Linked DNA regions of Alkalihalobacterium alkalinitrilicum. The protein of the gene in region 1 interacts with the protein of each later gene in a pairwise test. Links are inferred from orthologs where the notes say so. Each region holds a gene or a part of one and is shown on either strand. Other genes may lie near its edges.

What was found. Proteins that work in one complex are often made in the same cells at the same time.
Region 2: the proteins of grpE (region 1) and groL interact in binary tests that used the Escherichia coli proteins (3 or more experiments, as listed by UniProt). The link is inferred for Alkalihalobacterium alkalinitrilicum from one-to-one orthologs.

The regions. Positions count from the first base shown.
Region 1 is NZ_KV917368.1:2,664,636-2,672,520, forward strand. Bases 1-2,741 are described here. They hold grpE (nucleotide exchange factor GrpE), read right to left. Parts: upstream 1,786-2,741; coding sequence 1,216-1,785; downstream 1-1,215. Other genes in these bases: dnaK (molecular chaperone DnaK), read right to left, coding at 1-1,161; hrcA (heat-inducible transcriptional repressor HrcA), read right to left, coding at 1,886-2,741. Also shown: more of hrcA, read right to left, coding at 2,742-2,917; radical SAM family heme chaperone HemW, read right to left, coding at 3,003-4,148; lepA (translation elongation factor 4), read right to left, coding at 4,357-6,192; BK574_RS12820 (DUF3679 domain-containing protein), read right to left, coding at 6,334-6,732; BK574_RS12825 (stage II sporulation protein P), read right to left, coding at 6,778-7,885. UniProt on the Escherichia coli protein: Participates actively in the response to hyperosmotic and heat shock by preventing the aggregation of stress-denatured proteins, in association with DnaK and GrpE. It is the nucleotide exchange factor for DnaK and may function as a thermosensor.
Region 2 is NZ_KV917368.1:3,449,740-3,455,355, forward strand. The notes cover bases 1-2,997. They hold groL (chaperonin GroEL), read right to left. Parts: upstream 2,320-2,997; coding sequence 682-2,319; downstream 1-681. Other genes in these bases: groES (co-chaperone GroES), read right to left, coding at 2,375-2,659. Outside these bases: BK574_RS16630 (CPBP family intramembrane glutamic endopeptidase), read left to right, coding at 3,043-3,759; BK574_RS16635 (YdiK family protein), read left to right, coding at 3,756-3,950; BK574_RS16640 (DHA2 family efflux MFS transporter permease subunit), read right to left, coding at 4,188-5,606.

The DNA.
Region 1 (7,885 bases):
AATTGTAGTGTTACGATCAATTAATTTTGTAAATACGCCACCCATTGTTTCAATTCCTAGTGATAACGGTGTTACGTCTAGTAAAACAACATCTTTAACGTCCCCTGTTAACACACCAGCTTGAACCGCAGCACCAAGTGCTACAACCTCATCTGGATTTACTCCTTTATGCGGATCTTTCCCAGTTAGTTTTTTAATTGCGTCTTGAACCGCAGGGATACGAGTTGATCCACCAACTAGAACTACACGGTCGATTTCGCTAGCAGAAAGACCTGAATCTTGAAGTGCACGACGTGTTGGGCCTAATGTACGCTCAACTAAGTCAGCTGATAACTCTTCAAATTTAGCACGGCTTAAGCTTAACTCTAAGTGTTTTGGACCAGTTGCATCAGCCGTAATGAATGGTAGTGAAATTTGAGTTTGTGTTACACCAGAAAGATCTTTTTTCGCTTTCTCAGCAGCGTCTTTTAAACGTTGCATCGCCATTTTATCTTGAGAAAGATCAATACCGTTATCTTTTTTAAATTGTTCTACTAAATAGTCAATGATAACTTGGTCAAAGTCATCTCCACCAAGCTTGTTATCACCAGATGTCGCTTTAACTTCGAAGAAACCATCACCTAACTCAAGGATTGAAACGTCAAACGTTCCACCACCAAGGTCATATACAAGGATTGTTTGATCTTCTTCTTTTTCTAAACCGTATGCAAGTGCCGCTGCAGTTGGTTCATTGACAATACGTTCAACTTCTAAGCCAGCAATTTTACCAGCGTCTTTAGTAGCTTGACGTTGAGCGTCGTTGAAATAAGCCGGAACTGTAATAACCGCTTTTGTTACAGTCTCACCTAAATAGCTTTCAGCGTCTGATTTTAATTTTTGTAAAATGATAGCTGATAGTTCTTGAGGGCTAAATTGTTTGCCTTCGATTTCTTCTTTATGGTCTGTACCCATATGACGTTTGATTGAAATTACAGTATTTGGGTTTGTAATCGCTTGACGTTTTGCCACTTCCCCAACTAAACGCTCACCATCTTTAAACGCAACAACTGAAGGCGTCGTACGGTTTCCTTCTGCATTAGGAATGACAACCGCTTCTCCACCTTCCATAACTGCAACACATGAGTTTGTTGTACCTAAGTCTATCCCGATAACTTTGCTCATTTTGTAACTCCTCCATTTCAAATCAATTCAATTTTTTAATCTTATATGTAGTGGTTAACCATTGACTTTAACCATCGACGGTCTAATCACTCGATCTTTTAGCTTATACCCTTTTTGGAATTCTTCAATGACCGTATTTGGTTCGTGTTCATCCGAATCCACTTGCATTACCGCTTGGTGTAAATGCGGGTCAAATGTTTGTCCCACAGCTTCAATAACTTCGACACCTTCTTTTTGCATCGCATCTTGAAGTTGACGATGAACCATTTCCATTCCTTGTAGTAATGTCTTTGTTTCATCATTTGTTGGCTCAACCGCTAAAGCTCGCTCAAAATTATCTAATACTGATAATAATTCTTCGACTAGACTTTGTGCTCTATATTTAGCAGCCGCTTCTTTCTCTTCTTTCGTACGACGACGGAAGTTATCGAAGTCGGCATGAGTTCGTAACAAACGACTATTTAAATCTGATACTTGTTGTTCTAGTTCATTTATTTTTTGTTGTTCTTCCGAAAGTTCCTCTGTAACTTCCGTTTGTTCAACATCACTTTCAGGTTGTTCATTTACTTCATCGTTATTTTGATCCTCAACGATAGTTTCGGTTTGATTTTTTTCTTGTTCCAACCTGTTCACCTCCCATAATTTAAAAGTCATATAGTAGAATGACATGACTTTTAGCTGTGGGAAAAACACCCCCCACAACTAATTGTCAATATTACCATTCTTACCCTCTTTGATACAAGTGAGTTAATAATTTCGTTAAATCTTTTGAAATATAATCAACGAGCCCAATGACTCGACGATATTCCATCCTTGTAGGACCGAGAATCCCTACAGTTCCCACATGTTTTCCACCAATAGAGTAAGTGGCAGTAATAATACTACAATTTTCCAGAGCATCAATATTTGTTTCATGCCCAATTTTCACTTGAACCCCAGATGCTTCTGAACGAAAGATTTGCTGTACAAGTGTGTCTTCTTCTAATATGTTCAAAAGGTGTCTAACTTTTTCAACATCTCGAAATTCTGGTTGTGTTAATAAATTGGTTTTCCCACCATAAAAAACCTTATCATTTCGGTCTGGTTGCAATGTGGATTGAAACATTTTTAAAACTTCTGAGTAGTTATTGAGATGTTCTTTAAAAATGTTTGCTACTTCACTATTTAGTTTGTCCCGTAATTGATAGAGTGGTACTCCTTTTAGACGGTCATTTAAGATATTGACGACTTTCTCCATTTCTGAAGGGTCCATTCCTTCTGGAATAGTAATCGAAAAGTTCTCAACATGGCCTGTATCCGTCACGAGTATAAAAACAGCTTTCCGTTCTGAAAGTGGAATAATTTGTACATGCTTTAAACAAGCTTCAAACATTTCAGGACCTAGGACAATCGAAATATAGCTCGTAACTTGTGACAATATTTTCGCTGACTGTTGGATTACTTGCTCAGCTTCTTCTTTCTTACTTGAAAATAAGGTCTCCACCTTTTCAATTTCAGCACCTGTTAGTCGTTGAGGCATTAACAAGTGATCAACATAATAGCGATACCCCTTATGTGACGGTATTCGTCCAGCAGAACTATGTGGCTTTTCGATATAGCCTTGTTCCTCTAAATCAGCCATTTCGTTACGAATGGTCGCTGCACTATACTCAACGTCATTACGTTTTGAAATGCTGCGCGAACCAACAGGCTCTGCAGAACGAATATAATCATCAACGATAGCCTGCAAAATTAACAATTGTCGTTCTGTCAACATCCCAAATCACCTCTGTTAGCACTCTATTCGTTCGAGTGCTAAATCTAAAATAAAATTATCAAATAGGACTTTTTTTGTCAACTAATTAGTCACCAACGACTAAAAATTGTTCAAACACTTCATTTGCCAAAAAGACACCTTTTTTGGTTAACTTTATTCTGTCACGGTCAATCTCTAGTAACTGATTTTCCACTAACCGCTGAATTTGCTCACGATAAATTTCCATTACTTCAACCCCGAAGCGTTTTTTAAATTTTTGTTGAGACACGCCTTCGAGTTTCCGTAACCCCATAAACATTTCTTCCTCTCTCTTTTCATTTTCACTAAGAGAATGACTCTCTACCCTTGCTTGGTTGGTTGCATCGATCGATTGTATATATTTTTGAACAGGGCCAATATTGGCATATCGAACCCCTTCGATATATCCGTGGGCTCCCGCACCCACCCCAAAATATTCCTCATTATTCCAGTAAATGAGATTATGCTTACTTTCATAACCTCGTTTTGCAAAATTACTAATTTCATACTGGTGATAGCCATGCTGATTCATTTGATCGATGAGTAATTCATACATGATTGCTTCTTCATCTTCAGATGGAAGGGGCAACTTCCCTTTTCGAAGGAGGTTATAGAAAACCGTCTTTTCTTCAACTTTTAAAGAATAAGCGGAAAAATGTTCTATTTCTAAAGCGAACGCTTTTTGCAGTGTATCTTTATACGATGTCAACGATTGCGTTGGAAGGCCAAACATTAAGTCGACGGTCAAATTATTAAAACCTTTTTGTCTAGCAAGGTCGATTGTCTTATAAATATCTTCAGGTTGATGTGTTCGACCAATCTTTTCTAACAAGGATGGATCAAACGTCTGGAGGCCAATACTCAGCCGATTAACACCGTAATGATGGAGAACAGTCAGTTGTTCTTCTGTAAGACCTCCAGGATTAACTTCAACTGTCCATTCTTTTAATGAATCGGATAAAGAGAAGTGTTGGTGCAAACTAATTAACACCTTTTCTAACTGTTGAGGTGATAATGCAGTAGGTGTCCCTCCACCAATGTAAATCGTTTCAATCGGTTCTTTTAAAAACTGATTAGCCGCCTCCTTCATTTCACTATCGAGTGCGGATACATATTCATCCACAGGTTGTCCATGCAAAAACACTTTATTAAAGTCACAGTAATGACAAATGTGTTCACAAAAAGGAATATGAACGTAAATCGCCGTCGGCATTATGTACCTACTTTCTATCGAAAAAAATTTATTGTTTATAAGGCAGTTTATTAGCCAGTTTTGAATGATATTGTCCGCAATCCCTAGTTAATTGGCCAAGTTGTGAACTGACTAAATTTAGCTCTTGTTTCTCAAATTTGTAAAAAACCGCAGGGGATTTATGCCTGCGGTAATGTCTAGTCATTATAATTATACAAAAGATGAATTTCTATTTCGATGGATTTGAGTCATCCATTCGTAATACCGCCATAAATGCTTCTTGTGGCACTTCAACACTTCCAACGCTCTTCATCCGTTTTTTACCTTCTTTTTGCTTTTCAAGAAGTTTACGCTTACGAGAAATGTCCCCACCATAACATTTAGCTAATACGTTTTTACGCATCGCTTTAATTGTTGAACGAGCAATAATTTTTTGTCCTAAACTTGCTTGAACAGGAACCTCGAAATGTTGTCGAGGAATAAGTACCTTCAATTTTTCCACGATGATTTTTCCACGGTCATATGCCGAATCGCGGTGAACAATGATAGACAACGCATCTACTTTTTCCGCATTTAATAAAATATCCATTTTCACAAGTTTCGATTCTTTAAAACCAATTAACTCATAATCAAATGAAGCATATCCTTTTGTATTAGACTTTAACTGATCAAAGAAATCATAAACAATTTCTGATAACGGAATTTCATATACGATCGACACTCGATTTTCATCTAAATATTGCATATCAATAAATATTCCCCGCTTACCTTGACAAAGCTCCATAACAGCTCCAACATAATCGTTCGGAACCATTACTTTTGCTTTTACATACGGTTCTTCAATTCGCTCAATCTTTTGTGGATCTGGCATTTTCGATGGATTATCAATTTCTAATACTTCTCCATCCGTTTGGTAAACGTGATACACAACACTAGGTGCTGTCGTTATAAGGTCTATATTAAATTCTCTTTCAATACGCTCTTGAATGATTTCCATGTGTAGAAGCCCTAAGAAACCACAACGGAAACCAAAACCTAATGCTTGCGATGTTTCTGGTTCAAACTGCAGTGAAGCATCGTTTAGTTGAAGTCGCTCTAGCGCTTCACGTAAATCATTATAATCGGCCGTATCAATTGGATAAATACCACAGAAAACCATCGGATTCATTTTACGATAACCAGGAAGTGGAGCATCCGCTGGTGTTTCTGCTAATGTGATCGTATCACCGACTCGACAGTCACTTACATTTTTAACCGATGCTGTTAAGAAACCTACATCACCTACTGTCAGTTCATCCCGACGGGTCGGCTTTGGCGTATACACACCCACTTCATTAACTTCAAACTCTTTACCTGTTGCCATCATTTTAATTTTTTGCCCAGCTTTAACTGTTCCATCAATAATTCGAATATACGCAATTACCCCGCGGTACGAATCGTATAAGGAGTCAAAAATTAGCGCTTTTAATGGGGCCTCAGGGTCACCCGTTGGTGCAGGTACTTTCTCTACAACTTGTTCTAAAATTTCTTCAATACCGATACCATTTTTCGCAGATGCCAGAACTGCTTCCGATGCATCTAAACCAATGACATCTTCAACTTCTTTTTTCACCCGCTCAGGTTCAGCACTTGGTAGATCGATCTTATTAATTATAGGCAAGATTTCTAAATCATTGTCTAAAGCTAAATAAACGTTTGCAAGTGTTTGGGCTTCAATACCTTGAGCTGCATCGACAATAAGTAGAGCTCCTTCACAAGCCGCAAGACTTCGTGAAACTTCGTACGTAAAATCTACGTGTCCTGGTGTATCAATAAGATGGAAAATATATTCTTCTCCATCACTTGCTTTATAAGTAAGCTGTACGGCGTTTAATTTTATCGTAATACCACGTTCTCGTTCTAAGTCCATTGAATCGAGAATTTGTTCTTTCATTTCTCGTTGCGTCAACGCACTCGTTTTTTCTAGTATTCGGTCCGCTAACGTTGATTTTCCATGATCAATATGAGCAATGATCGAAAAGTTCCTGATTTTCGATCTACGCACTAAACGTTGTTCTTTATTCATAGTCATTATCACTCCTATATGCACTAAGTTTGATTATACCAATGTGTTGCCCTTCCTTCAATAACCGTAGTGAACTGAAGCAAAAAAAAACTAACGAACCTCTGACGTATTGACAGAAATTCGTTAGTGTAAACACTCGATTTACTTATTCAACCATCCATGAATTAGCCCTGTTATCGCTGAGACGGTATGAGAGACGATCATTTCTAAAATGTCTCCTATGCTTGAGCCAAGCTCCGAATAAAAGTTAAATGCCCCGACATCCGTTGCTCGTTGTTGTTTTTCTAGTAATTCTTTCGTTGTTACTTCTGGCTTGTCTTTCGCTTGTTCTTTATTAGTCAATTCGATCGGTAATTGTTCCACTGGTTCTGCTTCTACTTTTCCAGGTGAGGGGGAAGGAGTTACTTCTACTGTCGTCTCTACTACATCATTTTTTCCAAATAAGCTTAATGTTCCTTCATTTGCATGGTGGATTCCAAAAACAATTCCAAATAACAAAACCGTTAGTATGAAAAATGTCTTTAGCAGAAATTTCGTCATCCCTCTTCCTCCTCTTAATGAAAAATCATCCTGACTGCTTTAAAACTAATCTGATGAAACCTTTGCTTGTTCCCAGTAGAAATCGCTAAATACTTCTGCAAAAGCGTCAGCTGAACGGAAGGCTTCCTCTACAGAATTCTCGACTCCACCAAACTCAATTAAGATCGAGTTATTAGATAAGTCTTGATTGTAAACGCCATTTCTTCCGATCCCACCCATTTCAACAACCCCTCGACTTAAGCCAGGGTATTTTTGCTCTAATCGATGGTGTAAGTCTTTCGCTAACTTTAAATTATGATCTTTATTTCGATTATCTCTTCCGATAACAAAATAAATTCGAGCATAATGCTCACCATTAATTGTCACGGTCGTCTTATCCCTTAGCAAAGAGTCACGATGTAAATCAAAGAAGAATTCAAGCTGGTCGTTTTCTGCTATCGCTTCTTTTACAAATTCTCGCGAAGCGTCGTAGGATCTTGGATAACTCCAATCTCTTTGAGTTAAAATACTTTGAATATCTGTTTTATCAACATCTGTTCCAATACCATGATTTTGTAGAGATTGACCTAACCTTTCTCCTACAAGTGAGATATTAACTTCAGAATGCCAAGCTTCGTTAGGATTCGTAACACCTTTTAACTCTGGTAAGAATGATTCACGGGTGTGTGAATGAATAATGTGAACTACTTTTCGATCACCTGTCGTCATTTCAGGTTGCGATTGTTGATCAGTTGGCTTGTCCAAACCTTCAAATGCTGTTGTCGATGCTTCTCTTTCCGCCATCAACACTTCCATTGGGGGTGCCGATTCGATCGGCATATTCGTATAGTCAGACCCTTCCCCAGCTACGATGATATTAGCATCAAACAAGGCAAATCCAGGTAACTCTCGTCCTAATAAACTTCTGGGGTCATCTGGATTAATACTCGTTAACACTTCAAATGCGAGACTAGACAGATCTGGTGGCTCACTGTCTTCTGGTAAAGCTTGCTGAAAATATTTATTTTGCATTCCCATTAAATACACAAGGTTTTCCCCGTTCATTTGGGTTGTCCAATTATGAACCGTTGAAGAGGCCATGCCATAACCTGGATCAATCGACGTTAGCATCCCCGTGAAAATAAACACAGCCATAATTCCAACGATAATAAAA
Region 2 (5,616 bases), 790 kb from region 1 along the record:
TTACCAAAACGTATTACAACCCCAATAATAATACCGTCGAGTATCAATTAGTCCCACCGAAAACCCGAAAGTCTAGGCGGAAAATTGTTGTGGATGAAGATGTCATCAACGCTCTGAAAGAACACAAAAAGGTTCAGAATAAAGTCATCGAGCAATTAGGTAACAGTTACTATAACAAGGACTTTATCTTTGCCAAAATGGAACGACAGCATGGCTATCCCATTGTCGTCAAGACCGTTCAAAACCGAATGGCTAGATTACTTGTCATTGCTAATTTAAACAAAGAATTAACACCACATAGTTTAAGACATACACACACTTCACTTCTTGCAGTAGCCGGTGTAGGGCTTGAACAAATTATGGATCGACTTGGCCATTCCGATGATTAAATAACCAAAGACGTATATCTACATGTCACCCACGAAATGAAAAAAGAAGCCTCTCAAAAGTTCAGTGAACTCATGAGAAGCCTCCGTTAATTATCCTCAATGTTAGCAAAATGTTAACATTTCACTCTCACCTTGCCAACAAACCCAGTCATATCAGGGGTTCGAGGGGCAGATGTCCAGCCTCAACTCCTAGAAACTCCAGCCTCTTCCCATCCTCCTGCGTGGCAATGAGCGCCACTTGTCGGATGGTCCAGATTCCTCCGTTTCTGAGCAGTCGCTTCGGCTTTTCGTATTACATCATGCCGCCCATTCCACCCATGCCACCCATTCCAGCCATGTCTGGCATTCCGCCACCATTCTCATCTGGTTGGTCAGCGATTACAGCTTCAGTTGTTAAGAACATTGCTGATACTGATGCTGCGTTTTGAAGAGCAGAACGTGTAACTTTAGCTGGGTCTACGATACCCGCTTCAACCATATTTACCCACTCACCCGTTGCAGCGTTGAAACCTACTCCAACTGCTTCGCCTTTTAAGCGCTCAACAACAACAGATCCTTCAAGCCCTGCATTGTGTGCAATTTGGCGAACTGGCTCTTCTAAAGCACGAAGTACGATGTTTACACCTGTTTGCTCATCGCCATCCGCTTGAACAGCAGCTACTGCTTTGTAAACGTTCATTAATGCAGTACCACCACCAGCTACGATACCTTCTTCAACCGCAGCACGAGTTGAGTTTAGAGCATCTTCAATACGAAGTTTACGCTCTTTCATTTCAGTTTCGGTAGCAGCACCAACTTTAAGAACAGCTACACCGCCAGCTAATTTAGCTAAACGCTCTTGTAATTTTTCTTTATCAAAATCAGAAGTTGTTTCTTCTACTTGTGCTTTAATTTGGTTTACACGAGCAGCAATTTTATCAGACTCGCCTGCACCTTCCACGATCGTTGTTGTTTCTTTTGTTACAACAACTTTTGCAGCGCGACCAAGTTGAGTAATGTCAGCAGATTTAAGATCTAATCCTAAGTCTTCTGTAATTACTTCACCACCTGTTAAGATTGCGATGTCTTCTAGCATTGCTTTACGACGGTCACCAAAACCAGGAGCTTTTACAGCTACAGCGTTAAATGTACCACGAAGTTTGTTAACAACTAATGTTGCTAGCGCTTCACCTTCAACATCTTCAGCAATAATTAAGATTGGACGACCTTGTTGTACCACTTGCTCAAGTACAGGTAATACTTCTTGGATGCTTGCAATTTTCTTATCAGTGATAAGAACATAAGGGTTTTCTAAAACAGCTTCCATTTTATCAGAGTCTGTTACCATGTATGGCGAAGCATATCCACGGTCAAATTGCATACCTTCTACAACTTCAAGCTCAGTTGTAAATCCTTTTGACTCTTCAATTGTGATAACACCATCGTTACCAACGCGCTCCATTGCTTCTGCAATAATTTTACCAACTTCATCGTCAGCAGAAGAGATTGCCGCTACTTGAGCGATAGACTCTTTACCTTCGATTGGCTTAGAGATGTTTTGTAATTCTTCAACAGCAACACGAGTTGCTTTTTCAATCCCTTTACGGATAACCATTGGGTTTGCACCAGATGTTACGTTCTTTAACCCTTCACGGATCATTGCTTGCGCAAGAACAGTTGCCGTTGTCGTACCATCACCAGCAATGTCGTTCGTTTTGCTAGCAACTTCAGCAACTAACTTTGCACCCATATTTTCAAACGGATCTTCAAGTTCAATTTCTTTAGCAATTGTTACACCATCATTAGTAATTAAAGGAGAACCGAACTTCTTTTCAAGAACAACGTTACGTCCTTTTGGTCCTAATGTTACTTTAACAGCATTTGCTAATGCATCTACACCACGAAGCATAGAGCGACGAGCGTCTTCACTGAATTTAATATCTTTTGCCATCGTTTCAACCTCCTAAAATGATCTTAATATGTTTTATCATGTTTTATCGTTTTGATTAACCAAGAATAGCTAATACGTCACTTTCACGTAAAACTAAATATTCATTACCTTCGTACTTCACTTCAGTACCTGCGTATTTAGAGAAAATTACTTTGTCGCCTTCCTTCACTTCAAGAGCAACACGCTCACCATTTTCAAGTACGCGACCTGTACCTACTGCAACAATTTTACCTTCTTGTGGTTTTTCCTTCGCAGAGTCTGGAAGTACGATACCACTTGCAGTCTTTTCTTCTGTCTCAACTAACTCAATTACAACACGATCACCTAATGGCTTTAACAAGGAAAACAACCTCCTTAAAATATTTTTTTCTCCTCAATTTATGTAAAATTTTAGGGTGAGGAGTTTTTGTTAGCACTCTGTTTGGTTGAGTGCTAATTCCATTATTATAATAATCATTCATATTTTTTTTTGCAAGTACTTTGAATAATTTTTTTTGTAAAATTAATATTACAACTTGTAATATTGAACAAAAGCCTTCACTAGAATAACCAAATGAGTTGTTTTATAAACTACTTACTGAAAGTTTTCTAACACAAAATTGGACTTAAACTTCTTCTTTATTGTTAAGCCCCATTCCTTCTTATTTTGTAAATAAGTATGATAAAATGGAAAATACATTGTTCATGAAAAACACTACGTCTATTCAAAAGGGGAATTATATCGTGTCTAAACGCTATTGGTGGGTATTAATTACATATATCGCCATGCATATGTCTGCTTTTATTGGTGTTCCATTATTGAAACTTATGGATATACCTTTGGAAAGAATTCCAGGGATTTGGAGTACCATTAGTTTTTCAGCTGCATTATTGATTATCGTAATTTTACTCCTACCTGACATACGTAATCGCCATCAAGTTCGTGGCCGTTCTTCTAAATCTGAAGCCGCGATGTGGTCGGTGCTTGGTGTACTCCTTGCATTTGTAGCACAATACATTTCGATTTATATTTCAGTTTTTCTATTAGGAGTAGAACCTGGATCTGAAAATACAGAGCGAATCTCTGAATATGCCCGTATCTTTCCATTGTTTATCATCATTATGGCCGTAATCGGCCCAATTCTTGAGGAGATTATATTTAGGCAAGTTATTTTTGGTTCACTCTATAAAAAATATAACTTTATTATCGCTGCGCTTATCAGCTCATTAATTTTCGCTCTCGTGCACATGGATTTAGACTACATATTAGTTTACACTGCTCTTGCGTTTGTTTTTGCTTATCTCTATGTGAAAACAAAACGAATTCTAGTACCGATTATCGCACATGTTGCTATGAATACCATAGCTGTTTTAGTCCATGTTATCTATGGAGAAAGACTAGATGAATTACAACGACAACTAGAGCAAATACAATCATTTATTGGAGGATTTATAGTATGAGAACGTCTCCTACATTTATGGCGCTCGTCTATGCCTTAATAGGTGTCATGTTCACCTATTTAGCGATTCAAAATGTCCAAGTAGCAGGCTGGAATTTTTGGACATACCTTTTTATCGGTTTATCAGCCGTTGATTTTATGATGGCCTATCGATTTTTTCAAATGAGAAAATCTATAAAAAAGTCTAAATAAACAGGAACATAAGTATTAATTAAACATTTATTTAATACTTATGTTCGTATAAATTAAGAAGGGCTGGTCTAACTTAAGTGCTAGCCTTTCTTTTTATTTCATCAATAAAACAACTTTTGTAATCTATTTCATAAATGGGTCGGTACCATTATCTTACATAAACGCGAACTTATTGCTCTGCTTCTAACAGAAAAGAACACTCGCTTCAAAAAGGAGTGCTCTCTTTCTTGTCTTTAGTTATGAAACATTTTTTTCCTGCGTGGGCATTTCTTTTGCGGTTTTTCCGAGTAAATAACCTAAAGGAACTGTAATCGCAGTTAACACAGCTAAAATAATAAATCCTTCATTAATGGCTTGTAAGTTAGCTGCTTCAACCGACTCTTCAATTCCATATAATTGTGCTTTTCTTACTTCATAATAAATAGAAATGAATACGATCCCTAAGGCTGAACTCATTTGGCGCAATACATTATTCATGGCCGAGCCACGAGAAATGAATTGCTCTGGTATTGCATTCATACCAGCGGTTGTTGCAGGCATACTTGAAAGTCCAAACCCTACTCCCCTAATAGCCATAAGAATGATAATAAATGCAAGGGACGTTTCCATTGTCAAAGAGCCTAATAAAAATGTACAAATTGTTGAAATAATTAGCCCAGTAGTAATAACCCCTGTTCCTCCACGCTGATCTAAAATACGTCCACCTACGGTCATAAAAATTCCCATTAATAAAGCGGTAGGCAAAAATACGAGACCCGTGACAATGGCGTTAAAACCATACACATTTTGTAGTAGTAGCGGGATCAAAAATACACCCCCGAACAAACCGATCGACATCACTCCTGAAACACAAACACTCAGAGAATATGGGGTAATTTTAAATATCGTTAAATCTAGTAATGGATACTTTTGTTTTTTCTCTATCATAATAAATAAAACTAAACAAACAGATCCAATAACGATAAAACTAATATTTAGAGCATTCGTAAGATGTTCAAGACTTGAGGTACGGCCAAGTGCAAGAAGAATTAAACCAACACCGATAGTAACCGTTATAAATCCCCAACGATCAAATGTAATTTTCGAATTCATTTCCGTTTCTTTTAAATATTTCGAAGCAAACCAAATTCCTAATAACCCAAAAGGAACATTACATAAAAATAAGTAATGCCAACTTCCCGTTTCGATAATTATTCCACCAATCGTTGGACCGATGGTAGGGGCCATCATTGCCGCAACACCATATATCCCGGTTGCCATTCCTCTTTCCTGTTTGGGAAAATTAGCAAAAATAAGCGCCATCGATAAAGGCATCATAATGCCCCCACCTACTCCTTGTATACCTCTAAAAATGATGAGAGATGAAAGGTTCCATGAAAAAGTACCAAGAATCGAACCTACTACAAAAATACCTAGTCCGATAATATATAACCGTTTCTTACCCCATTTATCACCGAGGAAACCCGTTAGGGGCATGGTCATCCCCATTGTTACCATGAAAATCGTAATGACCCATCCTGTAGAAACCGCATCTGTATCGAATACAGTCATGAGCTGTGGTACAGCAGGGTTGAGCATACTATTATTTAAGATTAACGTGAACGTCCCAATCAATACAGCAATGACGACCATCCACTTTTCTGATATATTACTCATATGAATACCA